Regions from separate parts of the Ferrimonas sp. genome, predicted to be linked through region 3. Evidence: predicted binding sites of a transcription regulator. Region 3 holds the regulator's gene; each other region holds the start of a gene.
The links. Region 3 encodes sigma-54, which starts transcription at its own class of promoters, with help from an activator protein. Its sites were predicted from a motif close to GTTGGCACGNNNNTNGNNT; they were not measured.
Positions count from the first base shown of each region.

Region 1: ACN0RV_RS04940 (DUF3192 domain-containing protein) is a predicted target of sigma-54. The motif match lies at 1,129-1,147, and genes of this name have one in related genera.
Region 2: glnK (P-II family nitrogen regulator) is a predicted target of sigma-54. The motif match lies at 2,220-2,238, and genes of this name have one in related genera.
Region 4: ACN0RV_RS00350 (formate dehydrogenase accessory sulfurtransferase FdhD) is a predicted target of sigma-54. The motif match lies at 2,246-2,264, and genes of this name have one in related genera.

Region 1 is NZ_JBLXDO010000003.1:157,630-161,975, reverse strand. Features, by position in the region: gene ACN0RV_RS04950 (Zn-ribbon-containing protein) at 1-676, opposite strand, end outside; gene ACN0RV_RS04945 (hypothetical protein) at 746-1,030, opposite strand; gene ACN0RV_RS04940 (DUF3192 domain-containing protein) at 1,187-1,573, shown strand; gene ACN0RV_RS04935 (DUF2789 family protein) at 1,626-1,859, opposite strand; gene ACN0RV_RS04930 (GNAT family N-acetyltransferase) at 2,009-2,653, shown strand; gene ACN0RV_RS04925 (DUF3301 domain-containing protein) at 3,326-3,742, opposite strand; gene ACN0RV_RS04920 (DUF3549 family protein) at 3,746-4,346, opposite strand, start outside.
Region 2 is NZ_JBLXDO010000016.1:57,029-61,374, forward strand. Features, by position in the region: gene ACN0RV_RS14075 (Dyp-type peroxidase) at 1-368, opposite strand, end outside; gene ACN0RV_RS14080 (ammonium transporter) at 581-1,831, opposite strand; gene glnK (P-II family nitrogen regulator) at 1,844-2,182, opposite strand; gene nrfA (ammonia-forming cytochrome c nitrite reductase) at 2,406-3,755, opposite strand; gene narQ (nitrate/nitrite two-component system sensor histidine kinase NarQ) at 4,067-4,346, shown strand, end outside.
Region 3 is NZ_JBLXDO010000001.1:343,042-347,387, forward strand. Features, by position in the region: gene pmbA (metalloprotease PmbA) at 1-12, shown strand, start outside; gene ACN0RV_RS01595 (HPr family phosphocarrier protein) at 65-337, opposite strand; gene rapZ (RNase adapter RapZ) at 315-1,181, opposite strand; gene ptsN (PTS IIA-like nitrogen regulatory protein PtsN) at 1,178-1,624, opposite strand; gene hpf (ribosome hibernation promoting factor) at 1,627-1,914, opposite strand; gene ACN0RV_RS01615 (RNA polymerase factor sigma-54) at 1,938-3,389, opposite strand; gene lptB (LPS export ABC transporter ATP-binding protein) at 3,457-4,188, opposite strand; gene lptA (lipopolysaccharide transport periplasmic protein LptA) at 4,185-4,346, opposite strand, start outside.
Region 4 is NZ_JBLXDO010000001.1:68,829-73,174, forward strand. Features, by position in the region: gene ACN0RV_RS00340 (cache domain-containing protein) at 1-430, shown strand, start outside; gene ACN0RV_RS00345 (substrate-binding domain-containing protein) at 483-1,388, opposite strand; gene ACN0RV_RS00350 (formate dehydrogenase accessory sulfurtransferase FdhD) at 1,385-2,200, opposite strand; gene ACN0RV_RS00355 (DUF3305 domain-containing protein) at 2,478-2,945, shown strand; gene ACN0RV_RS00360 (DUF3306 domain-containing protein) at 2,932-3,528, shown strand; gene ACN0RV_RS00365 (4Fe-4S binding protein) at 3,638-4,346, shown strand, end outside.

The sequences.
Region 1 (4,346 bases), on a different contig from region 3:
CACAGCGAGGGCAGGGGCGGGCTTTCTCCTCCGCCAGTGAGCCACCACCGACCCGATAGAGGTAGTAGTAGGTGGGGACCTTGGTCAGGTACTCGATGCGTCCGCGCAGATCCCAGCCCCGACGAAACAGGGCGCTGTTGACCTTGGTGATCTCATCCAGGGCAGCGAACTCCACGGCGCCACTGCCGGCCATCTGCAGTTCATCACAGGCCTGCCATTCACTCTGCCACTTGATCAGGGCTTTGTGGTCGCCGTTAAAGGTAGCGGGCAACCGGTACAGGGGTACGGGCATCATGGTCTCGCCGTCTCTCAGTGGCGAGCAGGTGTGCACATAGGTGGTGTAGAGCAGTTGCCAGTTGGTGGGCAGCACCGGGGAGCTGGCCTCACTGTTGATGTCCCTGCCCAGTACCTTGAGCCGGGGGCGGGTCAGTTTGGCCTCTGCCAGCAGGTCGATGCGCCTCTGGGCCCAGGCGGAGTGAAACCTGGGGTGAAGGCTCTCCTCTTCCGGGCAGAGGGCTCGTAGCCTGAACTCGGCGTCGTGCTGCATGACAGGGAACTCTTTCCCCAGAATCTGGCCATTGGCCCGCCACGCCTCCACCAGTTGGTTGATGGCGTACTCCACCTGGGAGAGGGTGGTGTCGGCAAAGCACTCAAAGCGAAGTTCGACCAGGTACATAGGGGGCTCCAGTATCGTCAGGCGGGCAATTATAACGGCCGAGCCATTCGGAGCAAGGAGATATGGACCCTACGAGGTTCGGTCAAGCTTCGCTTCTACAGCGGCCAGGCGGGCAGTCAGTTCCTGCACCTGACGCTCCAGTTGACTGAGGCGGTCCTCCTCAATCGGCGGCGGTTGCGGCGCCTCGGGAAGCTGCGCCAGCACGCCTTCCGGATCAGCCTGATAGGCCTTGATCGCCTGGATCAGCGCTGGCATGGGGTGGCGGTCAGTGGCGGCCGCCTTCAGTTTGGCCAGGGTGACCTCCTGCCCCTGACGGTGCAGTTTGGCCAAGGCGAGAAGAATGTCATGGTTCATGTTGATAAAAAGTAGTGAGATTTACCAACAGTGTGGCGCAATTCCTAAAACTGAGACAAGAGATATATTTAACTAATTGAAAATTAATGGCTTTAATTTTTGGCAAACCTCTTGCTACTCCTTAGCCGTTATCGAGTTTGACAAGGAGAACGAAGAATGAAGAACCAACTGATGCTGCCCGCCGCCATTGTCCTGACCCTGAGCCTGTCCGGGTGTGTTGTCGCCGTGGGAGGTGATGGCTGGGAGGGAGACTCCTGGGATGGCGACAGTCACAGCTCCTGGGAGGAGGTGGAGAAGCGCAACCGGGAGAGATTGTCCCAGCTAAGCCCCGGCATGAGCGTGGACCAGGTGGTGGCCTTGATGGGTACGGCCGAGTTCAACGAGCTCTATCGTGAAGAGAGCAAGGAGGTTCAGGTGCTGTTCTATCGAACTCACCGTACCAAAGGAGACGGAAAAACCTCCAAGGATGAGTGCACCCCGGTGGTGTTTGAAGGGGGTAAAGTCGTAGGTTGGGGCAACAAGGCCTACAGCAACTCCATCTAGATTGGCAGAGCACCAGAGAAGAGACAACGCCGGCACAGCCGGCGTTTTTTCTTTAATTCTTGTGTAGCAGGGTGTCCAGCTGATCGATCACTTCACTCCACTCTCCATCACTGCTGCGTCCCTCTTTGAGAAAATCAGCCTGTGCCTGGGTCCAGAAGCCTGCGGCTTCGATGGGGGTATTGGCGTCGAGGTGATAGCCCTGGATAAAGTGGGAGACGGAAACCGGATCACTGGCCATGCCCAGTTGGTCGAACAGGCTGTTCAGGTTGGCTTTGGTGGTGTCCATAACTGCATCCTTTCCATTGAAGAATCACCTTGAGTGTAGTCTCAAAGCTGAGCCTTGGTCGGGCCCTAAACCAATGCTCGGGGTACACTGGAAAAAGATCTTGTGTTATCAAGGTGTGTGTAGAGAGAGTTGAACGCAGGAGAGAGAGTATGGGCCAAGGGCAGAGCGCCGAGATCAAGGCCGGCTACCTGACGGCTGAAGAGCTGAGGGTTGCGGCTTCGTTACTCTACAACGCCTATCACGATGACCTGTTTTTTCAGCAGGCCTTCGGCCGGCAGGGCTATGGTCAGAAGCTCCGGGCTGCGTTGCGCGAGGAGTTGGCTGAGCTTTGGCAGCATAAACAGAAGCTGGTGGGTTTCTATGAGGGGGATGTCCTGGTGGCGGTTGCCTGTATCGTCGACAAGGAGTACCCGCAAGGGGAAAGTCGTTACTGGTACTGGCGACTGAAGATGGCTTTGGGCACCGGCTGGAGCCCCACCCGTCACTGGATGGAGCGGGAAGATGAACTCAAGGGGATGTTGCCCGGTGATGACTACTGGTTGTTGCAGCTGATTGCCGTTCATCCCCAGCATCAGAACCAGGGGATCGGTGGTCAGGTTCTGGCCTCCCTGCTGCAGCTGTTGTCTGAGAGTGACTCCCAGGGGTTGGCGGTGTTTGTGTCCCAACCTAAGCACGAGCAGTTGTTTGCCCGAAAGGGGTTCAAGTCCATGGAAAAGGTGACTTTAGGCGACGTAACCGGTCAATTAATGTACTTCGATGCGGTCGATCGGGATGGTGTGGCTCAATCGGGCTGATGGATTTTGTGCGAGATCTCTTACAAGCCTGTAGGAAAATGGTGGGTCTTTTGGCAGGCCCAATCTCGTTACCAAAACCCAAGTGGCTGATTGTAAGGAATAAAGGTTGATTTGAACCCCAAAGTTGGCCAATAATTAACCATCCATTGATTTGGTCCCCCATCTTGTTTGTTTCTGTGATCTGAGTAGACTTTGAAGTGTGCCAAGGGAACAGGCTTCTAAATCGACTTGGAGATGCGTGACAGGGAGTTGCCATTAATGAGACGGTTTGGGCGAACCGGACAGACATCACTAGGATGGTGAGACTTGAAAGGGGAGCCACTCTGCCAGGATTGCAGAATCCCAAGGAAGGTACAGGACACCTCCAGGACGGAGAAGCGTTCGATAACAGGATGTTATCGTGTTAAGGAGAACAGTACAGCAATGTACAGGGATGCTGAAGGATCAGCACAGGGAAGATCGCAGGAAGCGAGTGGTACGCAAGGATGATGCAGGGAGCACGAATTATAGCGGGATTGCTTAGCGTGTAATATCTAGGGGCGCACTCTGTGCGCCCCGTTCTATTTGTGGTTTCAAAAAGTGCAGCACCAAGGGGCAGAGGTTCGTGCCGTTGAGGTCGGACAAAGGAAACCACAATAAAAAAGCCTGACTCGTGTCAGGCTTTTTTATTGTTTACTTGCAGCCGCTGGAGCAGTTGCCACTGGAGCAACTGGAGGCGGGAGCGCTGCCGCCGCCGCACCCACCGATGCGCCCCTTGCTTAGAGGCACCTCTTGCCACTCGGGCTCGGGGTAGAAGGGCATCTCCACATCCTTAAGCTTCTTACCGCTCATCACCACAGTGGCGTGCAATCGGTTCATGCCGTCGGTGGAGAACTCACACTGGTAGCGGGTATTCCACCCCAGCCCCTGGCCGGCTATAAACCCCAGCCGGGCGCGCACCCTGGCGGTGCTGACCCACTGCAGACGTCGCTTTTGACATACCCGCTTGGCATGAAACTCGGCGATCTCGGAGATCTGCCTCAACTGCCAGAAGATGGCGGCGATTCCGCACACCACCAGTCCCAGAATAAGATCGGTGAGATTCAACATTCCTTACGCCTTAACACTTTGCATGAGGTGGCCAATGGCTTCTGCCAGCGCCTGATCCCGCTCGGGGTCCCTCAGGACACTCAAAACCTGTTGACGTAACGTTGGCATGGAAACCAGATCAGAGTAAAGACCTACGAACAAGGTTTTATCCAGTTTTGCCAGTCGGGTCAGGTAGGCCTTCAGCAGTGGCGGGTGGGTTAGGGCGCTCCAGCAGCGGGCGGCGATCACCACCAGGGTGTCGGCACTGGCCTGGGGCAGAGCCAACTCGATCGCCTTGGCCAGGGACGCCTGATGTCCAGCCAGGCCGCGAAGGACCATCTGATTGATGGCGTCATGGTCGCCTTCACCCATCAGGGTCAGCCAGGCCTCGGCCATCTGAGGCGAGCAGGGGAAGTGTTCCGCCACCGAGGCAAAGGCGGCCAGGGGCTCGGGGGGCATCTGGCCAATGGCCTGGGGTAACTCCTCATCACGCTGTGCCTGGCTCAGACGGGCCAGGTTGTCCGCCAGCCCCTGCAGGCCCAGTTGCTGCCAGTTGTCCCAGCCTAACTGGCCCTTCAGGTAGCTTTGGCAGTGTTCGTAGTAGATGGAGGCGGGGCGGGCCAGT
Region 2 (4,346 bases), on a different contig from region 3:
TCCATGGCGGCCACATGGTTGATGTCCACCCGATCGGAGCGAATGTGGATAAACAGGTCCACCGGCTGCACCGGCGCCTTACGGTCATCCTGCTCGAAGCTGGGGAAGGGGCGCAGCTTGTCAGGACGGGCATCGGGGTAGAGGGTATCCCAGTAGTTGGCGCCCACGGCCACAAAGCCGTTAAAGGCACTGTCCGCGTTCTGATCCACCGAGGCCTGCAACCAGGTGGCGATCTCTGCCAGTACCCCTCTCAGGGCGGGCTCCGCCTGCTCCTCTGCGTTAAACAGCAGATACAACCCGTGAAGGTTGCCCTCTGCACATACCCCTGCTTGCTCCCGAGGCATAGCGCTCCCTGTGTCTGTGGTCATGGTGACTCCGAACTCCGATAACAATACAAAATACCCGGCGATCACCGACGGTGCAATCGCCGCCCATCAGTCTGCCCCATGGCAGGACCTGAGATCTTGCTCTGCCTCATGCCTTGAGTGAAAAAGGATGAATATCAGCCACTCATAAAAAAAGCGCCCTCCAAGGGAGGGCGCAACTGCAGTAGAGAGAGTTGTTGTTGTTTTTATGGAGTTCAGTTCGCTCCCTTGACGGTGACAAACTCAGGGTAGGCGTCGATGCCACAGTCCGCGATGTCCATACCGCGGTACTCCTCCTCTTCAGTGACCCGGATGCCCATGGTCTTCTTCAGCAGGTACCACACCGTCAGACTGGTGGTGAAGACCCAGGCGAAGATGATCAGTGCGCCCAGAGCCTGGGTGCCGAAGCTGGCGTCGCTGTTGGACAGGGGTACCGCCATCAGGCCGAACAGCCCGCAGACACCGTGTACCGAAATCGCTCCCACAGGATCGTCGATCTTCACCTTGTCCATGCCGACGATGGAGAACACCACCAGGCCACCGGACACCAGACCGATCACCGCGGCCAGGGCCAGAGAGGGCGACAGCGGGTCGGCAGTGATGGCCACCAGGCCAGCCAGGGCGCCGTTGAGGATCATGGTCAGATCCGCCTTGCCCCACATCAACTTGCACACAATCAGGGCCGCAATGGCACCGAAGGCGGCGGCGGAGTTGGTGTTGACGAAGATCTTGGCCACGGCGGTGGCGTTCTCGGCGTCAGACACCATCAGCTGAGAGCCACCGTTGAAGCCGAACCAGCCCAACCACAGGATGAAGGTCCCCAGGGTCGCCATCGGCATGTTGGAACCTGGGATGGGGTGCACGCTGCCATCGGCACCGTACTTGCCCTTTCGGGCGCCTAAGAGGAGCACCCCGGCGATTGCTGCTGCCGCACCGGCCATGTGTACGATGCCGGAACCGGCGAAGTCCACAAAGCCCAGCTCAGAAACAAAGCCACCCCCCCAGGTCCAATATCCCTCAACTGGATAGATGAAGCCGGTAAGGACAACAGCAAAAGCCAGAAATGCCCACAATTTCATACGTTCCGCCACGGCACCAGAGACGATGGACATGGCGGTCGCCACAAAGACCACCTGGAAGAAGAAGTCCGACTCCAGGGCATGGTCCGCGTCAGAAGCCTGAGTGCCAATCAACCCGCCCAGGCTGGGCAGCCAACCCGCTTCGACGTTGTCCACGTACATGATGTTGTAGCCCACCAGCAGGAACATGGCGCAGGCGATGGCGTAGAGGCAGATGTTCTTGGTGAGGATCTCGGTGGTGTTCTTGGAGCGGACCAGGCCCGCCTCCAACATGGCGAACCCTGCCGCCATCCACATCACCAGGGCGCCGGACATCAGGAAGTAAAAGGTGTCCAGGGCAAATCTCAGTTCAGACACCGTGGTGCCAAGTTTGGTTAACTCTTCCATCTCTCGTCCCCCTTAAATCGCTTCTGCGTCGAGTTCACCGGTACGAATCCGCACCGCCCGCTCGAGGTCATATACAAAGATTTTTCCGTCGCCGATCTTGCCGGTATGGGCCGCCTGGCTGATCACCTCAATCAGGTGGTCCACCTTGTCGGCCGCGGTGGCAATCTCCAGTTTCACCTTGGGCAGGAAGTCCACCTGGTATTCGGCACCGCGGTAGAGTTCGGTGTGGCCCTTCTGGCGGCCGAACCCCTTTACCTCGGTGACCGTCAGTCCATCCACCCCCAGGTCCGCAATCGCTTCCCGGACATCGTCCAGTTTGAACGGCTTGATAATGACGCTTACCAATTTCATCTTCCCAATCCCTCATCCAGTGCTGATGGCATAGCTATTTCAACTCCTGTGCCAAGTTTCATAGTTCTTTTAAATCATCAACTTAACCAAAACAGAGCAATTGAGACTGACTAAGCATGCACCATTAGGTGCACTTTTATTCTGGCTTCGCCCTGTTTTGGTGCACAAAAAATGCGCACAAAAAAGCCCCGCACCGGGCGGGGCTTGGATGAAGGGGTACCAACTATTCGGTCTTACCCGGGTAGTTCTTGTCCCACTCGGGCACCAGGGTCTTCTTAAAGGTCTCCTTGTCGGCACGGAGTTTGTCCATATCCAGCCCAACCACCGCCTGGGCCTTGGCCTTGGTGGAGATGTCCGGCACCTTCACCTCGGCAGTCACACCGTTCACCGCCAGGATACGGGCCAGCATGGCACGGGCTTCGGCACTGCGCTCCAGGGAGGTACCCAGTACCCGCATCGCCTCGGCCGGGTTATGAGCGTGCACTCCGTGAGACGCAATGGCGTAATCCCAACGCCACTGGGCATGGCGAATGGCGGTCAGGGCGTCCTTCATCTGCGCCTCGGTAGCGCCCGCATCCCAGGCTGCCTTGGCTTCGAAGTGGGCCTTGACCAACTGGTCTTCCGCCTGAATCTTCAGGTCGGTCACCATCTTCTTGTAGTCAGCCACCACCTTCTCCAGCTCCTCTTTGCCCTGCTCATGACACTTGCCACAGGTAAACTCGAAGCGGTCGAAGGGGTTGCCCACATTGTGGTCGGTGTACTTCTTACCCTCGGCATTGGTCACCCGAGGCATGTGGCAATCGGTACAGGAGACATTGTTGCGACCGTGAGGGCCGGTTCGGGCGGTCTCGAAACCGGGGTGCTGGGCCTTCAGCATCGGCGCCTTGGACACTCCATGGGTCCAGTCCTTGAACTCCAGGGCATCGTAGTAGGCCTCCATGTCCTCCACCGAGGTGCCGTTGTTCCAGGGGAAGGTCACCATGATGTCGGGCTTGGAGAAGTAGTACTCCACGTGGCACTGGGCACAGACCATGTTCTGACGGTCAGACTTGGAAGCGGACTCCCAGTCCATGCCGATGGCGGCAAAGCCACGCTCGGCGAAGGGCACCGACATTCTCAGCTTGCCCTTGTTGGTGTGGCAGTTACCACAACCGATCTCGTTGGTGATCTGGTCACCCCGCTTGGCCCACTTTCCGTGGAAATACTCCTTCTCACCCAGGGTATCGATCAGCCTGGGCACATCCGGACTCTTACAGGACCAGCAGGCCATGGGCATGGGCCCATCCTCTTTGCCCGTAGGGGCGCCGGTACGCAGGGTGTTGCGCAGGTCGGTGATGGTGTAGTGGTGCCCCCTGGCCTTGTTGTAATCCTTGGCGAAGCCGTAGCCCGCCCAGAGCACCACCAGCCTGGGGTCTTCGGCCAGCGCATCCACCAGCTCCTTACTCTCCTCGGTCTGCTGCCAACTGGCATGTTGTTTTTTGAATTTGGCGAATTTGCTGCTGTCCGCTTCGGTCACCTCTTTGGCGGAGGCCAAAGGTGCGACCAGACACAACAGTGCTGCAATGAGTTTCATCCTGTTCACGATTGCGCTCCATTATTGCTGTTTTAGATGGCAACCGAGGCGTATCGACCAGAGAGGCCGGAGTGACAAGCTCCGCTCAGTGTCGTTCGATTCCGGTGCAGAACCCTGGACCAACAACCGAACGCCTGACATGGCAACCGCCACCCCAGTCCAAACTCCTACCATCAGAGGCCTGCACGCCCTATGGCTGCCATCTAAGGATAGATAACCTGCCCGATTTCGCCTGTGAATCACTCACTTCTCTTGTCATTCACCTGAGCTTGGCGATAGGCTTGCAACAAACCTCAGCAACAGGGCCCGTCATGCACCGCAACAAAAGCCTATCCACCACAGTGTTGTCACTGATTGTCAGTGTGATTTTCATCTTTGGCGGTGTGGCGGTCTTCTCGGTGATCACCCTGATGTACAGCGTGGATGATGCCAAGGCGATCAACGCCTCCGGCTCCCTGCGGATGCGCTCCTATCAGTTGATCTTCCTGGCCAACGCCGGCAGCACTGTGGTGGATCGTAAGATTGCCGAGTTTGAGGAGATCCTCTACTCCGATGAGCTGAGCAAGGCACGCAGCTGGTACAACCCGGGCT
Region 3 (4,346 bases):
GCCGGCAACTGATCGGGGCTGGTGTGCCAATGAGATAAAAAACCGGAGCCAGGCTCCGGTTTTTTTATTCTGATTCGTCGAAGCGACCGCTGAACAGCTGGGTGACCGCTTCCAGGGCGGGCTCGGCGTCCTGGCCCTCGCAGATCACCGTCACCTCCTGCCCCTGGCAGGTTTGCAGCATCAGCAGGCCCAGCACACTGTCGGCACTGGCGCTCTGGTCTCCGTGGATCACCTGGATACGGGCGTCGTAGTTATGGGCCAACTGCGCCAGCCGGGTGGCGGCGCGGGCGTGCAGGCCCAGCTTGTTGACGACTTTAAGGGTTCTTGTCAGCTTCACGTTTGTCCAGTTCACGGTGACGGACCGAGGTCTGCTTCTGTCGCTGACGGAAACGTTGCTCCAGCTGCTCGGCGATGTAGACACTGCGGTGCTGGCCACCGGTACAGCCGATGGCGACGGTCAGGTAGGCGCGGTTGTTGCGCTCCAGCATCGGCAGCCAGTTGAGCAGGAAGTTCTCAGTGTGTTCGATAAAGCGCGCCACTATCCACTCCTTGGCGAAGTAGCGCTGCACCGGTTTATCCAGACCGGTGAGCGGTCGCAGGGCGGGATCCCAGTGGGGGTTGGGCAGGAAGCGTACGTCAAACACGTAATCGGCATCCTTGGGAATGCCGTGTTTAAAGCCGAAGGATTCAAACACCAACAGCAGCTCCCGCTCCGCCTGACCCAGCAGGCGGGTGCGCATCTCATCGGCCAGCTGATGGACCGACAGGCCGTCGGTCATGAAGCTGTGATCGGCCAGGTCGCGAATGGGGGCCAGCAGTTGGGTCTCTGAGGCGATCGCTTCCGCCAGGGAGGTGCCGCTGCGCGACAGGGGGTGCAGCCTGCGAGTCTCGCTGTAGCGCTTGATCAGGCTGGTGTCTGACGCGTCCAGGAAGTAGATCTGTTTTTCGATGGAGTCCGGCAGGTGCTTCAAAATCTCCGGGATCTGTTCCGCCTGGTCAGGCAGGTTGCGGATGTCCAGGCTGACTGCCAGGGTGTCGCACTGATCCAGCATCTCCTCCACCAGGGAGGGGAGCATCACCGCGGGCAGGTTGTCGACACAGTAGCACCCCAGGTCTTCGAGGACCCGAAGTGCGACGGATTTGCCGGCACCGGAACGTCCGGAGAGGATGATCAGCTTCACGAGGTCACCAGGGCATAAAGCTCCGAGTCGGTACTGCATTTACGCAGGGCCCGGCAGGTCTCTTTGTCCTGCAGGGTCTTGGCCATGGCGGCCAGGGTGGCCAGGTGCTCCTGTACCGCGTCCTCGGGGACAAACAGGGCAAACAGCAGGTCCACAGGCTTGCCATCGATGGCGTCGAAGGGGATCGCTTCGTCGCACTTGATGAACACGGCAATGGGGCGGTCGATGTTGGCTAGCCGGCCATGGGGCAGGGCGATCCCCTTGCCGATGCCGGTGGTACCCATCTTCTCCCTGGCCAGCAGGCTTTCAAACAGCTGCTGGGGGTTCAGGTTGCCGTGATGCTCGCCCGCCAACTGGGAGATCATCTCCAGGGCGCGCTTCTTGCTTAGGCCCGGAGCGGCGATGGTGGCGCACTCCGGGCTGAGTAACGTGGATATGTCCATGATTAATGGCGTGAAATTTTCTCTTTGTGCTTGATGACCTGACGGTCCAGCTTGTCGATAAGGCCGTCGATGGCCGCGTACATGTTGTCGTGGTGGTGGGTCGCGTACACTTCGCGGCCACTCAGATTCAGTTTGGCTTCGGCGGTTTGCTGTGTTTTCTCCACATTCAGCACCACGTAGACGTTGGAGATATGGTCAAAGTGGCGCTCCAGCTTGTCGAACTTGGTGTGCACATAATCTCTCAGAGCGGTAGTGATCTCGACATGATGACCGGTCAGATTGATTTGCATATAGGTTCCTCCTTTTTTGCTGGTTACAGCTGTTTCCGCTGATTGGATGGAGCAATGCCCAGGGCTTCCCTGTACTTGGCGATGGTCCGTCTCGCCACCTTGATGCCCTGTTCTGCCAGCAGCTCCGCCATTTTACTGTCACTGAGAGGTTTCTTAGGATTCTCTGCAGCAACCAATTTTTTAATTAAAGCACGAATTGCCGTGGATGAGCACTCGCCGCCACTGTCTGTGCTGACGTGGCTGGAGAAGAAGTACTTCAGCTCGAAGATGCCACGGGGCGTATGCATATATTTCTGGGTGGTCACCCGGGAGATGGTGGACTCGTGCATGTCCACCGCTTCGGCCACATCGTTGAGCACCATGGGCTTCATCGCTTCGTCGCCGTATTCCAGGAACCCCTGCTGGAACTGGACGATGCAGTTGGCCACCTTGAGCAGGGTATCGTTGCGACTCTCCAGGCTCTTCAGGAACCACTTGGCTTCCTGCAGGTGACCGCGGACGAACTGGCTGTCCGCCTGGTTGCGGCTGTTGCGGCTCAGGGCCGCATACTGCTCGTTGATGCGGATCTTGGGCATGGTGTCCGGATTGAGCTCTACCACCCAGCGCCCCTTGCGCTTGGAGACGGCCACATCGGGAATCACGTACTGGTCATTGTCGCTGACCAGGGCGCTGCCGGGACGAGGGTTGAGGGTCTGGATCAGATCCATCGCCTCCTTGAGCTCCTCCTCCTTGAGGCGGGTCTTGCGCATCAGTCCGCGGAAGTCGCGGTTGGCCAGCAGATCCATATTTTCCTGAATCAGCATCTTGGCCTCAGCCAGCCAGGGAGTCGCCCCATCGAACTGACTCAACTGCACCAGCAGGCACTCCGCCAGATCCCGGGCACAGACGCCCACAGGGTCGAAGCGCTGCACTCGCTTGAGTACCGCCTCCACCTCGTCCAGCTCGACCTCGTCGTCGCCCATGGCTTCGAGAATATCCTCGGCAGTCTGGGTCAGGTAGCCGCGTTCATCGGTGGCATCGATGATGGCCACCGCGATGGCGCGATCGGTATCGGACATGGGGGTCAGTTCCATCTGCCACAGCAGGTGGCCCTGAAGGCTGTCACCGGTGCTGCCCTGGAAGGGCATGTCATCCTCCCGACTGGCCATGGGGGCCGGGGAGGATGTGTAATATTCATCCCAGGAGGCGTCGACCTGAAGATCATCCGGCATGTCGGTCTGACTCAGGGCCTCGCTGGTGTCCAGACTGGCGGCTTCCGGGGCGGGCTCGAGCTCATCCCGGGAAGGGGCATCCGGGGTGTCGGGGACGGCTGGGCTCAGATCCTCCTCGACTTCAAGCAGGGGGTTGGCATCCAGGGCCTCCTGAATCTCTTGTTGGAGATCCAGAGTCGACAGTTGCAGCAGGCGAATGGCCTGCTGCAGCTGCGGGGTCATGGTGAGCTGCTGTCCCAGCTTTAGCTGTAGAGAAGTCTTCATTTACAACAACCTGTCCTTATTCCTTCTTGTTTTTTCCGGTTGTATTCCTGGTCGGGAGTTCAAATTACTATAGCTTGAACTGGTCGCCCAAGTATACCGAGCGCACCAGCTTGTTCTCGAGGATGGCGGCGGGTTCGCCCTGGGCGATCAGCTCGCCGTGGCTGACAATATAGGCGTGTTCACAGACGTCCAGAGTTTCACGGACGTTGTGGTCGGTGATCAGTACGCCCAGGCCGCGGTCCCTCAGGTGCTGGATGATCTTCTTGATGTCGATCACCGAGATCGGGTCGACGCCAGCGAAGGGCTCGTCGAGAAGGATGAATTTGGGATCGGCGGCCAGGGCCCGGGCGATCTCCACCCGGCGGCGTTCGCCGCCGGACAGGCTCATCCCAAGGCTGTCGCGGATGTGGGTGATGTTAAACTCTTCCAGCAACTGCTCCAGTTTCTCCACCCGCTGGGACTGGCTCAGCCCTTTACGGGTCTGCAGCACCGCCATCAGGTTGTCGTACACAGACAGTTTGCGGAAGATGGAGGATTCCTGGGGCAGGTAGCCGATCCCCTTTCGGGCCCGGCTGTGCATCGGCAGCAGGGTGATCTCCTCACCGTCGATGAGGATCCGCCCCCGGTCGTTCTGCACCAGGCCCACCACCATGTAGAAGGTGGTGGTCTTGCCGGCGCCATTGGGGCCAAGCAGACCCACGATCTGGCCGGTGCTGACCTCAAGGCCAACATTCTTGACCACTTCCCGGCCCTTGTAGGCCTTGGCCAATTTCTCTGCGGTCAGGGTTGAGCGGGTCATTGCTGCTTCTCACCCTCTTTCTTCTCCTTGGGCTCGGCCAGGGATTTCAGGTCGGCTTCCGCGGGCTGGAAGATGGTGGTGATCTGCTCATCCTTGTTGCCTTCGGCCACCAGCATCTGCTTCTCCAGATCGTACTGGATGGTGTCGCCCTGAACCAG
Region 4 (4,346 bases), 270 kb from region 3:
CGATGTGGCCCTGGATACTCAGGCCAGCGCCGAGGTGGTGGTCAACCGGCAGCAACTGCTGCAGGTGCTGATCAACCTGGTAATCAACGCCAGTCATGCCATGGAGGAGCGCGGGCAGATTCGGGTGAGCACTCGTGACTGGTTGGATGAAGAGGGTCGGGTGAAAGGGGTGCAGATGGCGGTGTCCGACGATGGCTGCGGCATCGACCCTGAGCTGCTGCCCAGAATTTTCGATCCCTTCTTTACCACCCGCAAGACGGGGACAGGTCTGGGGCTGGCCCTCTCCTACGGCATCATCCGCCGCTTCGGAGGCCAGATTGAGGTGGACTCCACCAAGGGGGTCGGGACCACTTTCACCATCAATTTGCCCAAGGAGGCGCCTTCGGAGGAGGAGGAGACTCAGTCCATCAGCCTTCGAGGACTGCAATAGCGGATAAACAAAAAGGGCGCCCACAGGGCGCCCTTTTCAGATCGGTTCAGCCTTAGCTCGGACTCCAGATGATGCGGCCACAGCCGGAGAGGTCGTAACCACCCAGGCGCTGGGCGAAGGCCAGGGTATCCGGGGTCTGCATCAGCTCAAACAGCTGTTGCAGCAGGTAGCGGAAGTAAACCCCCTGGGGCATCACCAGGTCGAAGGATTCCTTGCCCAGGGGCACAAACGCCAGGCCAAACTCACCGGCGATCCCCTGGCAGCCCATGCCAAATTCCGCCTCGTTGCGGGCGATCATGCCCGCCAGTTCACGCTCACTATAAGCGGTGCTGACCACATTGATGTCTGTGGTGGTGCGGTGCATCTTGGTGAGCCAGTTGTCGAAGTGGTGACGGGCGCCGGCACCCTCCTGGCGGGCAACCCAGCGGTAGCGCAGGGCCAGAGTCTCGCCCAAGTCGTGGCACAGGTGCTGATGGTCACTGCGCATCATCAGGCCATAGTCCCGGCTGCAGGCGTGGACCATGACCCACTGTTTGAACTGAGGGTGGCGCTTGAGCAGGGCGGTGTGGCGCAGGTCCCGCTCCGCCTCGTCTCCCCAGTGCATGGCGCAGACATCCGCATGGCCCCGGGCCAGTTGGTTCAGGCCCAGCTTGGAGCCGGTGGAGCAGTAGTTCACCAGCCCGGCGGACTCGATGCGGCGCCCCAGGCGGTTGATCACCCACTGCAGCAAGGGGTCGTCGCTGCCGGTGATGATCAGTCGGTCGGAGAGCATGCCAAAGTGGCAGGACTCCATCACCCAGCGATCGATCATTGGCTTGGGGAACAGCCATTTGCCGGTCACCTTGGTGCCGGGCAACTGCTGCTCGTTGGCCATGGCGTACACCTTTTTCTCGTTCAGGTCGAGATACTCGGCAACCTCCTTGGCGTTCATAAACAGGTTTTCGCGTTCCGTCGTCATGCAGGGACCTCATCGAATTCTATGGTTTCAGCGCCGTTGTAGACCAGGAAGTGGCGCCCCTTGGCCCGGGAGACCAGGGTGATGCCCAGCTTCTGTGCCAGCTCCAGCCCCATCTCGGTAATGCCGGAGCGGGAGACCAGCACTGGAATGCCCATCTTCGCCACCTTGATCACCATCTCCGAGGTCAGACGGCCTGTGGTGTAGAAGATCAGGTCGTCGCCGGACTGGCGCTTGAGAAACAGCTCCCCCGCCAGGGTGTCTACGGCGTTATGGCGGCCGATGTCCTCTACGAAGGAGAGGATCTCGGTCTGCTGGCAGACACCGCAACCGTGCACGGCTCCCGCGTTCTTGTAGGTTTCGTTGTACTCACCGAGATTCTTCAGCAGACCGTAGATGGTGGATTGCTTCAGGCTGGGCACCTTTAGGCGGATGTTGTCCACATCGGCCATGAAGCTGCCAAACACCGAGCCCTGGCCGCATCCCGAGGTCACGGTCTTTTCGCTCAGCTTCTCCTGCAGCCCCTCGATGGACTCGCTGGTGATCACCGCGGCGGAGCTGACGGACCAGTCGACGATTACCGACTCCACCTTGTCCACGTCGCTGATGAAGCCCTGGTTCTTAAGGTAACCCAGGGCCAGCTTCTCGGGCCGGGCGCCCAGGGTCATCAGGGTCACTATGGGTTGCCAGTTGAGGTAGAGGGTCAGGGGCCGCTCACAGGCGATCTGCTTCTCCAGGCGCTGGCCGGTGGCATCGATGGCCTCCACCGTCTTGGTCAACGGGGCATCGGTGTCGGTTCGACTGAATTGGGGCATAGAGGTTCTTCTGTTCAAGGGGATCTACAAACTCTAGTGATTTGTTAGCAAAAACTGTTCCAGCATTTAGGGGCTTGGGGGGCCCAACTCTGTGAATGGGGTCACCCCATTTTGACCAGTTTGACCCAACACTCTGACCCGGTTGGGACAAAATGTCCTTTCAGACTGTGGGGATGTGATCATTCTCACGCATTCGCCCCCATTTTGCGTTGGAACGTTTTTTGCAGCCTCTGGAGCACACTTAAGTGCGGAACAGCCATCACAGGGCGAGGAACCGATGCAACGAACCGAAAACATCTGGCCGCTTCAGGTCAAGCTGAAATCCGAACAGGTCACCATGGGCCGCTGGAGCGAGACCCGCTGGTCTGTGGATGCGCTGCTTCCCGGCGATGCCGAGCAGGTCGAGGGTGCCACCCTGGTGGGACTGGAGCTGCACCTGGATGAGCGTGCCAACTACCGCCTCAACCTGGACCTGGATAATCCTCTGCTGTTTGTGGTGTGCGACGAAGATGAATCGGGCCAGCCCATCCCCATGCTGGTGACCGCCAACCAGAATATCGCCGCCGGCTGCCTGGAGAGCGATCAGCCGGTGTTTACCTATCCGCTGCCCAAGGCGGTGGGGTGTTGGATTGAAGCCTTTATTACCCGACACGGTGAGCAGCAGATCTGCGCCCATCGCCGCAAGCACATCGATGTGCGCGGAGAGATGAAAGAGCGCCGGGAGAAACGCCATGACCGACCCTAAGCCTGGCCTGCTCTCACGTTGGCAACAGCGACTGACCAAGGTCAAGGAGGAGCAGGAGGAGGAGCGCCTGGCCCAGGAACAGGCAGCGGAAGAGCAGGCCGCCAAAGAGCAGGCTCTGGCCCGGGAGGCGGAAGAGGCGGCCGACGAAGAGGTTTCGTCTGAGGAGACGGAAGCCAGCTCCGAAGAGGAGGCCGAAGCGCTGCCGGACCCGGATGCCATCGAGGAGGGGGGCAGTTTCGCCGCGTTTCTGAAGGAGGGGGTCGACCCCACCAAGAAGCGTGATGCCTTGCGGGCCTTGTGGAGTCAGCCTCAATACAACATCACCGACGGCATGGCGGAGTACGCCCTGGATTACAGCGATCAGCCCAAGCTCAGTGCTCAGGTGGCCAAAGAGGTGGCCACTCAGGTGTTCCGGCATCTGGATAAGGCGCTGGAGGAGGAGCGTCGCCGTGAAGCCCTGGCGAAGGCCGAGCAGGAATCCGGCGAAGGCGAAGAAAACCAGCCAGAATTACCCGGTGCCGACGGGGAGCAGGGACATCTTGACCCAGAGGTCGAACAGGATGACCCAACTCAGCAGAGCTGACCGGGTTTGAAGTCAGCCTCTGAGGTGAGTTGTTGGTACAGCCTTTGCTGATCAACGGAATAAAAAAGAATCCATAGTCACGACCACCCGGCACAGACACAGGGTGGCGATGGCAACAAAGAAACAGGAACGCACAGTGAGCAATACCCAATACGCCGAACAGGCGCTGGCTCAGGTCCAGATGCTGGAGAACCTGATCCCGCAAACGGTTACCTACACTACCGCCGGCCACCTTCTGATTCTCGGGCCGGAGGACGCCATTCGCCTGGCTGCCGCCGACCTCGACGGCATGGCCTCCGTGACTCTGGTGGCCACCGACCCCATCACCAGCCAGGATGAAGACCACCTGGCCAGGGTGATGGATGCGGTGGAGCGCACCGAGAGCCTGCCCAGCTACTACAGCAAGCAGGTTCGCGTGAAAGGCTTCCTGGGTCAGTACCAGGCTTTCATCAAGGAGAGTGACAAGGAGCTGGAACTGGCGCCCGCTGCGGTACGCCGTCCCCACTACGATCTGGTGCTGGACCTGGGGCAGAGCCCCAGCCTGACTCTGGAGCTGTTGCCTCCGGGCTACTTCCACGTGGGTGACGATGCCAACAAGCTGGCGGCGGCCCTGTCCCAACTGCCTGAACTGGTGGGGGAGTTTTCCAAGCCCCGCTATGTGAAGATCAATGCGGACATCTGTGCTCACCATGGCAGTGGCATCAATGGCTGCACCCGCTGCCTGAACTTCTGCCCTGCCGATGCCATCGCCAGCGTCGACAACCAGATCGTGGTGGATCACAACCTCTGTCACGGTGCAGGCAGCTGTGCCAACGCCT